One region of the Geobacillus lituanicus genome, then DNA from elsewhere that is predicted to be linked to it. Evidence: a T-box and tRNA genes for the amino acid it is inferred to sense, from the RefSeq annotation. Region 1 holds a T-box; the other holds one or more tRNA genes.
What was found. The T-box of region 1 lies ahead of ACR1UW_RS14140 (valine--tRNA ligase). A T-box ahead of a tRNA ligase gene usually reads a tRNA of that ligase, here a tRNA-Val.
Positions count from the first base shown of each region.

Region 2: it has a tRNA-Val gene. The T-box ahead of ACR1UW_RS14140 (valine--tRNA ligase) is inferred to sense a tRNA for this amino acid. The anticodon was not compared.

Region 1 is NZ_CP194773.1:2,755,195-2,760,048, reverse strand. It holds gene spoVID (stage VI sporulation protein D) at 1-8, shown strand, start outside; gene ysxE (spore coat protein YsxE) at 52-1,083, shown strand; gene ACR1UW_RS14145 (YszA family small membrane protein) at 1,080-1,268, opposite strand; T-box leader at 1,408-1,737, shown strand; gene ACR1UW_RS14140 (valine--tRNA ligase) at 1,838-4,480, shown strand; gene ACR1UW_RS14135 (bifunctional folylpolyglutamate synthase/dihydrofolate synthase) at 4,698-4,854, shown strand, end outside.
Region 2 is NZ_CP194773.1:1,171,493-1,176,346, forward strand. It holds gene ACR1UW_RS05930 (IS110-like element ISGka2 family transposase) at 1-504, shown strand, start outside; gene ACR1UW_RS05935 (IS110-like element ISGka2 family transposase) at 923-2,059, shown strand; tRNA gene ACR1UW_RS05940 (tRNA-Val) at 2,528-2,600, shown strand; partial or broken gene ACR1UW_RS05945 (IS1634 family transposase) at 2,878-3,961, shown strand; partial or broken gene ACR1UW_RS05950 (ISL3 family transposase) at 4,088-4,645, shown strand; gene ACR1UW_RS05955 (DUF3986 family protein) at 4,704-4,854, opposite strand, start outside.

The DNA of each region.
Region 1 (4,854 bases):
TCGCCTGAAAGGAACGCTTTCCGTTTCTTTTGCCGGTGAGGGGGCGTAACGATGGCCATACGGTCTGAAACGTACCGCGCTGTGCTCAGGCAATATGGGCTTCGGCCGCGGCATATCGAGCAGTGGGGCAAAGCGGTTAAAGTATACACCGACAGCGGGCTGTTTGCTTTAAAGCCGCTTGAGAGCGAACAAGAGGCAGCCGCCATTTGGCAGTCGCTCCATTATTATGGCCGCCACTGCCCCCCGCTTTATGGGACGAGGCAGCGGTCGTTGTTTGCAGCGGAGGGAGGGCGCCTTTATTACTTGCAAGCATGGCGTGAAGATGAAGCGGGGTCGAGAGAGACCGCTGTTCGCCCTTTTTTTCGCGAACTCGCCCGCCTTCACCGCACGACGGTCCGCACCGTGCAAGCGAGTGAAGAGGAGATCGACGCCTACCAAAAACAAAAAAAAGACGAATGGCAACGGGCGCGGGCCGTTTGGGAGGAGCGGGTCGAACGGTACGAGACAGCGTGGTACATGTCGCCGTTTCAGCTGCAATGCTGTACGTATTTCCATGAAGTGATGCGCGCGTATTGGTTTGCCGAGGAGCAGCTTGCTGCTTGGGAGGAAGCGGTGAAGGAAACGAAGCAATGGCGAATCGTCTGGGTGCACGGAAAGGCGCGCCTTTCTCATTACGTGGCGCCGTATTGGATCAGCTGGGAGCGGGCGCATTGGAATTCTCCGGTATACGATTTAGTTTCTATTTTTCGCAACCATGTGCGCACAATTTCACCGCTTGAACGGGAATGGTTCGATGGGCTTGCTGAGTATGAAACGGAACTGCCGTTGTCCGCCGCAGAACGGGCGTTTCTCTACAGCCATTTGGCCGAACCGTGTGGGTTTGTCCGCTGCCTCGAACGCTATGAGGCCGTTTCACATAAGGAACGGAACGAGCGTGAGCACGTTGCTGCCCTGCTGCGCTGCTATATGGCTTTTAAAAACATGGAGGCCGTTGTCATGCATCTTGTCCAACGCGATGCTGCGCAGCCGCAGGATGAAACGGCCGGCTCTGAAACGCCAGCGGAAGAGGACGGCAGCGGTTAAATCCATTCCAAGTGGAGCGCCACAGCGAGCAAAACAAAAACAGCCAGCAAAATGACGTCAAATGTCGTCGGCAAAAAAATGGTGCGAATGGCTTGAAAAATGGTGAGCGGGATGATCACTTGGGCGCAGACGGCGCGCACTTGCCTCAGCCAAGGCGGCCATGAATACGGGTTGAATCGCCGCATCGGTGTTCCCTCCTTCCCGGGTTTACTATACAATATGAAACAACAAAATGTTTGTCACCAACCGCCGGCCAATGGAATAAATAAATAAAAACTTGGCAAAGATGATGGACAATGGTAGTATAATAATCGAACAATGATGACAAAAGCGAAGACGGGGAGGAGTACAGCGGTCCGCGCCTGCAGAGAGGGAAATCGGAAGCTGCGAGATTTCCTAGGATGACGGTTGCTGGAAGGTCGCCCTTGAGCTGCTTCTTTGAAAGGCGCTGCTGCCGAGTAGAGGAAGCCGGCATCATGCCGTTATGCCAATGAAGCGCTTAAGCTTCTAGAAGGCCGGTCAACCAAACTGATTGTGGGCTCGCCAGCCGATGTTTCACCGGTGGGTTGGCCGTGTTGCGGTTCTCTTCATCACCAGCCTTCTAGGCTTAAGAAAAAAGGTGGTACCGCGAAAGCAGCTCCTTTCGTCCTTTTTGGATGAAAGGGGCTTTTTTGCTTGCCGGCTGTGCGGCATTGCTTAGTGGGAAGCCGCCGTCGGCCGCATTGTCCATCATGTTGAAGGAGGGAAATGAAACATGGCACAGCACGAAGTGTCGATGCCGCCGAAATACGACCATCGCGCCGTTGAAGCCGGGCGCTACGAATGGTGGCTGAAAGGAAAATTTTTTGAAGCGACCGGTGATCCGAACAAACGACCGTTTACGATCGTCATCCCGCCGCCCAACGTCACCGGCAAATTGCACTTAGGGCATGCGTGGGATACGACGCTGCAGGACATCATTACCCGCATGAAGCGGATGCAAGGGTATGACGTTTTGTGGCTTCCGGGAATGGATCACGCCGGCATCGCCACCCAGGCGAAAGTCGAGGAAAAATTGCGCCAGCAAGGGCTGTCGCGCTACGATTTAGGCCGGGAAAAATTTTTAGAAGAAACGTGGAAGTGGAAGGAAGAATACGCCGGCCATATTCGCAGTCAATGGGCGAAGTTAGGGCTTGGGCTTGATTACACGCGCGAGCGGTTTACGCTTGACGAAGGGCTTTCCAAAGCGGTGCGCGAAGTGTTCGTCTCGCTCTACCGGAAAGGGCTCATTTACCGCGGCGAATACATCATCAACTGGGATCCGGTGACGAAAACCGCGTTGTCGGACATTGAGGTTGTTTATAAAGAAGTGAAAGGCGCGCTCTACCATATGCGCTATCCGCTCGCCGACGGCTCCGGCTTCATCGAAGTGGCGACGACCCGTCCGGAGACGATGCTCGGCGATACGGCCGTTGCCGTGCATCCGGATGACGAGCGGTACAAGCACTTGATCGGCAAAATGGTGAAACTGCCGATCGTTGGCCGCGAAATTCCGATCATTGCCGACGAATATGTCGATATGGAGTTCGGCTCCGGAGCGGTCAAAATTACGCCGGCGCACGACCCGAACGACTTTGAAATCGGCAATCGCCACAACTTGCCGCGCATTCTCGTCATGAACGAAGACGGCACGATGAATGAAAACGCCATGCAATACCAAGGGCTTGACCGGTTTGAATGCCGGAAGCAGATCGTCCGCGATTTGCAAGAACAAGGCGTTCTCTTTAAGATTGAAGAGCATGTTCACTCGGTCGGCCATAGCGAACGAAGCGGCGCGGTTATTGAACCGTATTTGTCGACGCAATGGTTCGTGAAAATGAAGCCGCTCGCCGAAGCCGCCATCAAGCTCCAGCAAACGGACGGCAAAGTGCAGTTCGTGCCGGAACGGTTTGAAAAAACGTATTTGCATTGGCTTGAGAACATCCGCGACTGGTGCATCTCGCGCCAGCTTTGGTGGGGGCACCGGATTCCAGCTTGGTACCATAAAGAAACGGGTGAAGTGTACGTCGACCATGAGCCGCCCAAAGACATCGAAAACTGGGAACAAGACCCGGATGTGCTTGATACATGGTTCAGCTCGGCGCTCTGGCCGTTCTCGACCATGGGCTGGCCGGATACAGAATCGCCGGATTACAAGCGCTACTACCCGACCGATGTGCTGGTCACCGGCTATGACATCATTTTCTTCTGGGTGTCGCGCATGATTTTCCAAGGGCTTGAATTCACCGGCAAGCGTCCGTTCAAAGACGTGCTCATCCACGGCCTCGTCCGCGACGCCCAAGGGCGGAAAATGAGCAAATCGCTCGGCAACGGCGTCGATCCGATGGATGTGATCGACCAGTACGGCGCCGATGCGCTCCGTTACTTCTTGGCGACCGGCAGCTCGCCGGGGCAAGACTTGCGCTTCAGCACAGAAAAAGTCGAAGCGACGTGGAATTTTGCTAACAAAATTTGGAACGCCTCGCGCTTTGCCTTGATGAACATGGGCGGCATGACGTACGAGGAGCTTGATTTGAGCGGCGAAAAAACGGTCGCCGACCATTGGATTTTAACGCGTCTCAACGAAACGATCGAGACGGTGACGAAGCTCGCTGAGAAATACGAATTCGGCGAAGCGGGGCGTACGCTGTACAACTTTATTTGGGACGACTTGTGCGACTGGTACATTGAAATGGCGAAATTGCCGCTTTACGGTGACGACGAAGCGGCGAAAAAGACGACGCGCTCCGTGTTGGCGTATGTGCTCGACAACACGATGCGCCTGCTTCACCCGTTCATGCCGTTCATTACCGAGGAAATTTGGCAAAACTTGCCGCATGAAGGCGAATCGATCACCGTCGCTCCGTGGCCGCAAGTGCGCCCTGAGCTGTCGAACGAAGAAGCCGCGGAAGAAATGCGGATGCTCGTCGACATCATCCGCGCCGTCCGCAACGTCCGCGCCGAAGTGAACACGCCGCCGAGCAAGCCGATTGCGCTCTATATTAAGGTGAAAGATGAACAAGTGCGGGCGGCGCTCATGAAAAACCGCGCCTATCTTGAGCGGTTCTGCAACCCGAGCGAGCTCTTGATTGATACAAACGTTCCCGCGCCGGACAAAGCGATGACGGCGGTCGTCACCGGCGCCGAGCTCATCATGCCGCTTGAAGGATTGATCAATATTGAGGAAGAAATGAAGCGGCTTGAAAAAGAGCTTGACAAATGGAACAAAGAAGTCGAGCGCGTCGAAAAGAAACTGGCGAATGAAGGCTTTTTGGCGAAAGCGCCGGCTCATGTCGTCGAAGAAGAGCGGCGCAAGCGGCAAGATTACATCGAAAAACGCGAAGCCGTCAAGGCGCGCCTCGCCGAGCTCAAACGGTAGACAAACGATCTTGCGGTTGATTATGATGAAGACGAATCCGCTTTCCTGTGGATTCGTCTTTTTCGATGGATCATGATAGAAGGTTTGTCATATTCTGAGAAGAGGTTTGTTGTCAACATATACTCGCTTTCGCCACGCTTCTCGATGTGGGGCGCATCTGCCGCATGAAGCCGGCAGGGGGCGGCAAGACACCAATGGAAAAAGGAGGACGATGAACATGGTTCGAACGTATGAAGAAGCAGTCGCTTGGATTCACGGGCGGCTGCGGCTCGGCATGAAACCGGGATTGAAACGGATGGAATGGATGATGGAACAACTCGGCCACCCGGAACGCCGCGTCCGCGCCGTCCATATCGGGGGAACGAACGGCAAAG
Region 2 (4,854 bases), 1.6 Mb from region 1:
TTGACCGAACACGAGCTCCGTCTCCTTCGCCTCTTGTGGAAACACGTTGAGGAATTGGAGCAGTTAATCGAAGAAGTCGACCAACACATCGACCGCCTGCTCGAGCCGTATCGCGAGGAAGTGAACCTGCTGATGACCATGCCCGGAGTGAAAAAACAAACCGCCGCCGTCATCATCGCCGAGATGGGAACCGACATGAGCGTCTTTGAAACGCCGGAACGGGCGGCTTCATGGACTGGATTGTCCCCCGGCAACCATGAAAGCGCCGGAAAGCGAAAGAGCACGCGCACGACAAAAGGCAATCCCCATCTCCGATCGGCGTTATGCGAGGCGGCATGGTCAGCAGCTCGATCCAAGACGCATCCCTTGTCCCGAAAGTTTTGGTCGTTGGCGGCCCGGTGCGGGAAGAAAAAAGCCCTCATCGCCATTGCTCGGCGGATGTTGGTGATCATCTTTTGCATGATCTCCCGCAAAGAGCCGTTCCGCCAACCACAACTTATTTAGTCTAGCCAAAAGGCAGACAGGTTATACGAGATGCCTAAAATCGGGCACCTCTGCTTTCCTATTGCCTTTTTTGGCCATTTTCAGTATACCCTCACGGATCAGGAGCGTATACCGCACTCACCAAGTGGTGGGGATTTTCACGGAAAAGATCCATGGGCAATGGTTTGCCCTCCACCCAGGGATGAAAATCCCCCTTTTCTTCCCATAATGAAGAATAGGCGCAAACAGTTCAACAGGACGTTATGCTTAATGGTGGCTTAGACCCTGTACGGAAAAGTGTTTGAATCCACTGGGTGCACCACCCATTGTCCGCCCTTTCCCGATGCGGAGGAAAGGTGACGACGAACGGAAAACTGCCGCATTTCTCCCGTGGATTCGCTGTTTGCGCACTCGATCATCGAAAAGGAGGATTTTCATCATGGATGTCATCTATCCTCGCTGCGCAGGATTGGATGTTCATGCCGAAACCATCGTCGCCTGCGCGCTATGGGAAGAAGATGGACACATTCAAAAGGACATTCAAACCTTCTCCACGTTCTCGAAGGGACTTGGCGACCTGCTTGAGTGGCTCGAAGAACATGGCGTTACCCATGTCGCCATGGAATCCACCGGCGTGTATTGGAAACCGGTCTTCGCCTTCCTCGAGGGCTATGTCGACTTGACACTGGCCAATCCGCAGCGGATCAAAAATGTCCCGGGAAGAAAAACCGATGTCTCTGACGCCGAGTGGATCGCCAAGCTGCTCCGCCATGGACTCGTTGAAAAAAGTTTCGTCCCCCCAGCGGATATTCGCGAATTGCGGGATTTTACCCGCCTCCGCAAAAAGTGGGTCGGACAGCTGACTTCGGAGAAAAACCGGATTCAAAAAGTGCTCGAGTCTTCCAATGTCAAACTCGGCTCGGTCCTCTCCGATCTCTTCGGCGTTTCCGGAAAAGACATCCTCGCCCGGCTGCTTGAGAAGGGATACGTGGACAAGGACGAGTTGGATCAATGCCTGCGCGGAAGGCTCAAAAAGAAAAAGCAAGCGGTGTACGATTCGCTGCTCGGCACCTTGACCGAACACGAGCTCCGTCTCCTTCGCCTCTTGTGGAAACACGTTGAGGAATTGGAGCAGTTAATCGAAGAAGTCGACCAGCACATCGACCGCCTGCTCGAGCCGTATCGCGAGGAAGTGAACCTGCTGATGACCATGCCCGGAGTGAAAAAACAAACCGCCGCCGTCATCATAGCCGAGATGGGAACCGACATGAGCGTCTTTGAAACGCCGGAACGGGCGGCTTCATGGACTGGATTGTCCCCCGGCAACCATGAAAGCGCCGGAAAGCGAAAGAGCACGCGCACGACAAAAGGCAATCCCCATCTCCGATCGGCGTTATGCGAGGCGGCATGGTCAGCAGCTCGATCCAAGACGCATCCCTTGTCCCGAAAGTTTTGGTCGTTGGCGGCCCGATGCGGGAAGAAAAAAGCCCTCATCGCCATTGCTCGGCGGATGTTGGTGATCATCTTTTGCATGATCTCCCGCAAAGAGCCGTTCCGCCAACCACAACTTATTTAGTCTAGCCAAAAGGCAGACAGGTTATACGAGATGCCTAAAATCGGGCACCTCTGCTTTCCTATTGCCTTTTTTGGCCATTTTCAGTATACCCTCACGGATCAGGAGCGTATACCGCACTCACCAAGTGGTGGGGATTTTCACGGAAAAAACAAAAGCTCAAATTTACCCGACTAAAATTCCAGCATAATACCAAATTATTTCCATTAATGAAAGCTCTTTACCTGTTCTCACACAACGGCTTATTTAAAAAAGCAATAAGTAAAATTGGCATGGAAATTAAGTAATATCTTCAAAAAAGAGAATGTAGAAAAAATACGATGTCGAACCGTTCCAACACGCATTATTCCTTTCGGGGAAGGCACCTTTCCTTTTTTCATCATGAATAGCGATTTTTTTAAAAAAGTTGTTGACAACCAACTTGCCCGTCTATATAATTAAAAATGTGTTCGATAGCGAACAACAAAATATGATTCCGTAGCTCAGCTGGGAGAGCGCCACCTTGACAGGGTGGAGGTCGCTGGTTCGAGCCCAGTCGGAATCATCAAGTGAAATCCCTTGAGCCACAAGGCTTCAAGGGATTTTTTATTTCTGTTGTCATTCTTTATTTTTGGTGTTTTTGGTGACTTGGTGTGATTTTTGGAGTGATTGATTTAAAACTTTATTCCTCCTCAAACAATTGCTCGAATTTTTCGGCTGCTGTTTCTTGTATGCTTGGAAGCAAATGAGAGTAAGTATCCATTGTCATTTTGATACTCGCATGTCCTAACCGTTCCGAAACGATCTTCATATGAACATTTTGTTGTAACAGCAAAGCTTATTTGAATATAATAAGTGCCCTATTCAAGAAACTGGGTCTGCCTCAATTGATTGACCATCTCGTGCCCGTCGATCCGCAGTGCCAAACGCGAGTCAGCGATGCCGTTCAGGCCATCCTCTACAATGTGTTTGACGGCCGGCAAGCCCTTGTTCACTTGGAACATTGGGCTCAGGAGGTCGATTGTGAGAAACTCATCCGTCCCGATCTCCATCCCTCCTGGTTGAACGACGATGCGTTGGCCCGTCATCTCGATCGCCTGTATGAGGCTGGCATTCACAACGTCATCAGCACTTGCTTGATTCATATTTATCGAAAAGAAGGCCTTTCCCTCCGAGCCTTCCACGCCGATACGACGGACAAGACCGTTTACGGCGCGTATGAATCGGCCTCGTTAGAGGCCTTACAAATCACACATGGCTACAACCGCCATCATCGTTGGCAAAAACAGATCGGTTTCGGACTGGTCGGCAACGAGGACGGCATCCCGTTTTACGGCGATGTGCACGATGGCAACCTGCCCGATAAAACATGGAATCCCGAGGTGCTGTCTCGTGTCCATGAACAGCTGAAGCAGGCCAAAATCGAAGACGAATGGATTTACGTGGCCGATTCCGCCGCGATGACGAAAGAGACCCTGGCGCAAACCAAAGCGGCCAACGCTTAAGGAATGGAAGGGCCAACCCATGGATGCCCAAGAGATCTTGAAGCTGTATAAAGGGCAGATCTCGGTGGAAATGAACTTCGCTTTTTTGAAAGATCCGTTTTTCACGGATGAGATTTACGTCAAAAAACCAGAACGGGTCGCCGTATTGGGCTATTTGTTTCTGTTGGCCTTGGCTATTTACCGCGTTTTTCAGCGCCGAGTGCGTCAGTTTATTACTCCAGAACACCCGTTGAAGGGTCCTGGAGGCCGCAAGCTGACCCGGCCGACGGGACAGGCGATTTTTCAGCTATTTCAATATGTGAACGTCGTCCTGTTCAAGCTGCCGGATGGGCGCATCCAACGCTCACTGGATCGCTCCCTTACCCCTGATCAGCGAAGGATTCTGCAGGGATTGGGCATGGATGAGAGCATCTACGTGTAACGTGATACGGAACGACCAGCGATGGTAAAAAAAGGATTGCCATCGCTCGTTGTGTTGGTCAAAAAGTTATTCTGAAAAACTAAATAAAAAATCCTTTGTTTTGACCTTGTTAGGGTGCGAAATGGGAGTCCAGCGATGAAAAAAGCCATTCAAGGGGTGTGTCCGGAAGCGAAACATGTGGTCGATTATTTTCATGTGATTCAATTGTTTACGGAAGCGTTGGATCGATGCCGCCAATCCTTCGGAAAAGGGAACAAGAAACACGGGCATGTTCGGTATGTTTGCCGCTTATTGACCCAGTGTCCCGAGAAACTCACCGAGGAGGAGCGCCAAACGGTGCGGGAGTGGCAGAAAGAGAGCGATTCCTTGCAGGCTGTCTATCAATCCCTTCAACATTTTCGTTATGTATCCAAAAGCCAAAGCGAGCGACAAGCGAAACGTCGTTTGAACGCCTGGGTTCATCGGTATTTGTTTTGTCCTTGTTCTGCTGTTCGCGCCATCGCAAAATCACTTGTCAAACGAACAGACGAAATCATATCGTGCATTTTATCCCCTTATTCAAATGGGAAAATGGAGGGAACAAATAACAAGATCAAGCTGATGAAACGTCGGGGATACGGATACAGAAATATCCAGCGTTTTGCATTGCGGGTTCGGCTAGAAACAGCTAACATACTTTCATGACAGGTGCAAGTACAACTTTTGGTGATGAACCTTGTTTCTTTTTACATGGTAATTATTGTTATGAAAATTGCTCATCTACAGTTATATTATTTGCTTTTAACCATTCTTCAAATAGCTTACTTCCGACTTCATAAGATAAATCATCTGCATCAACAGTAAAAATCTTGTAACCATATTTTTCATGGAAATCATACTTATCTAATATTTTT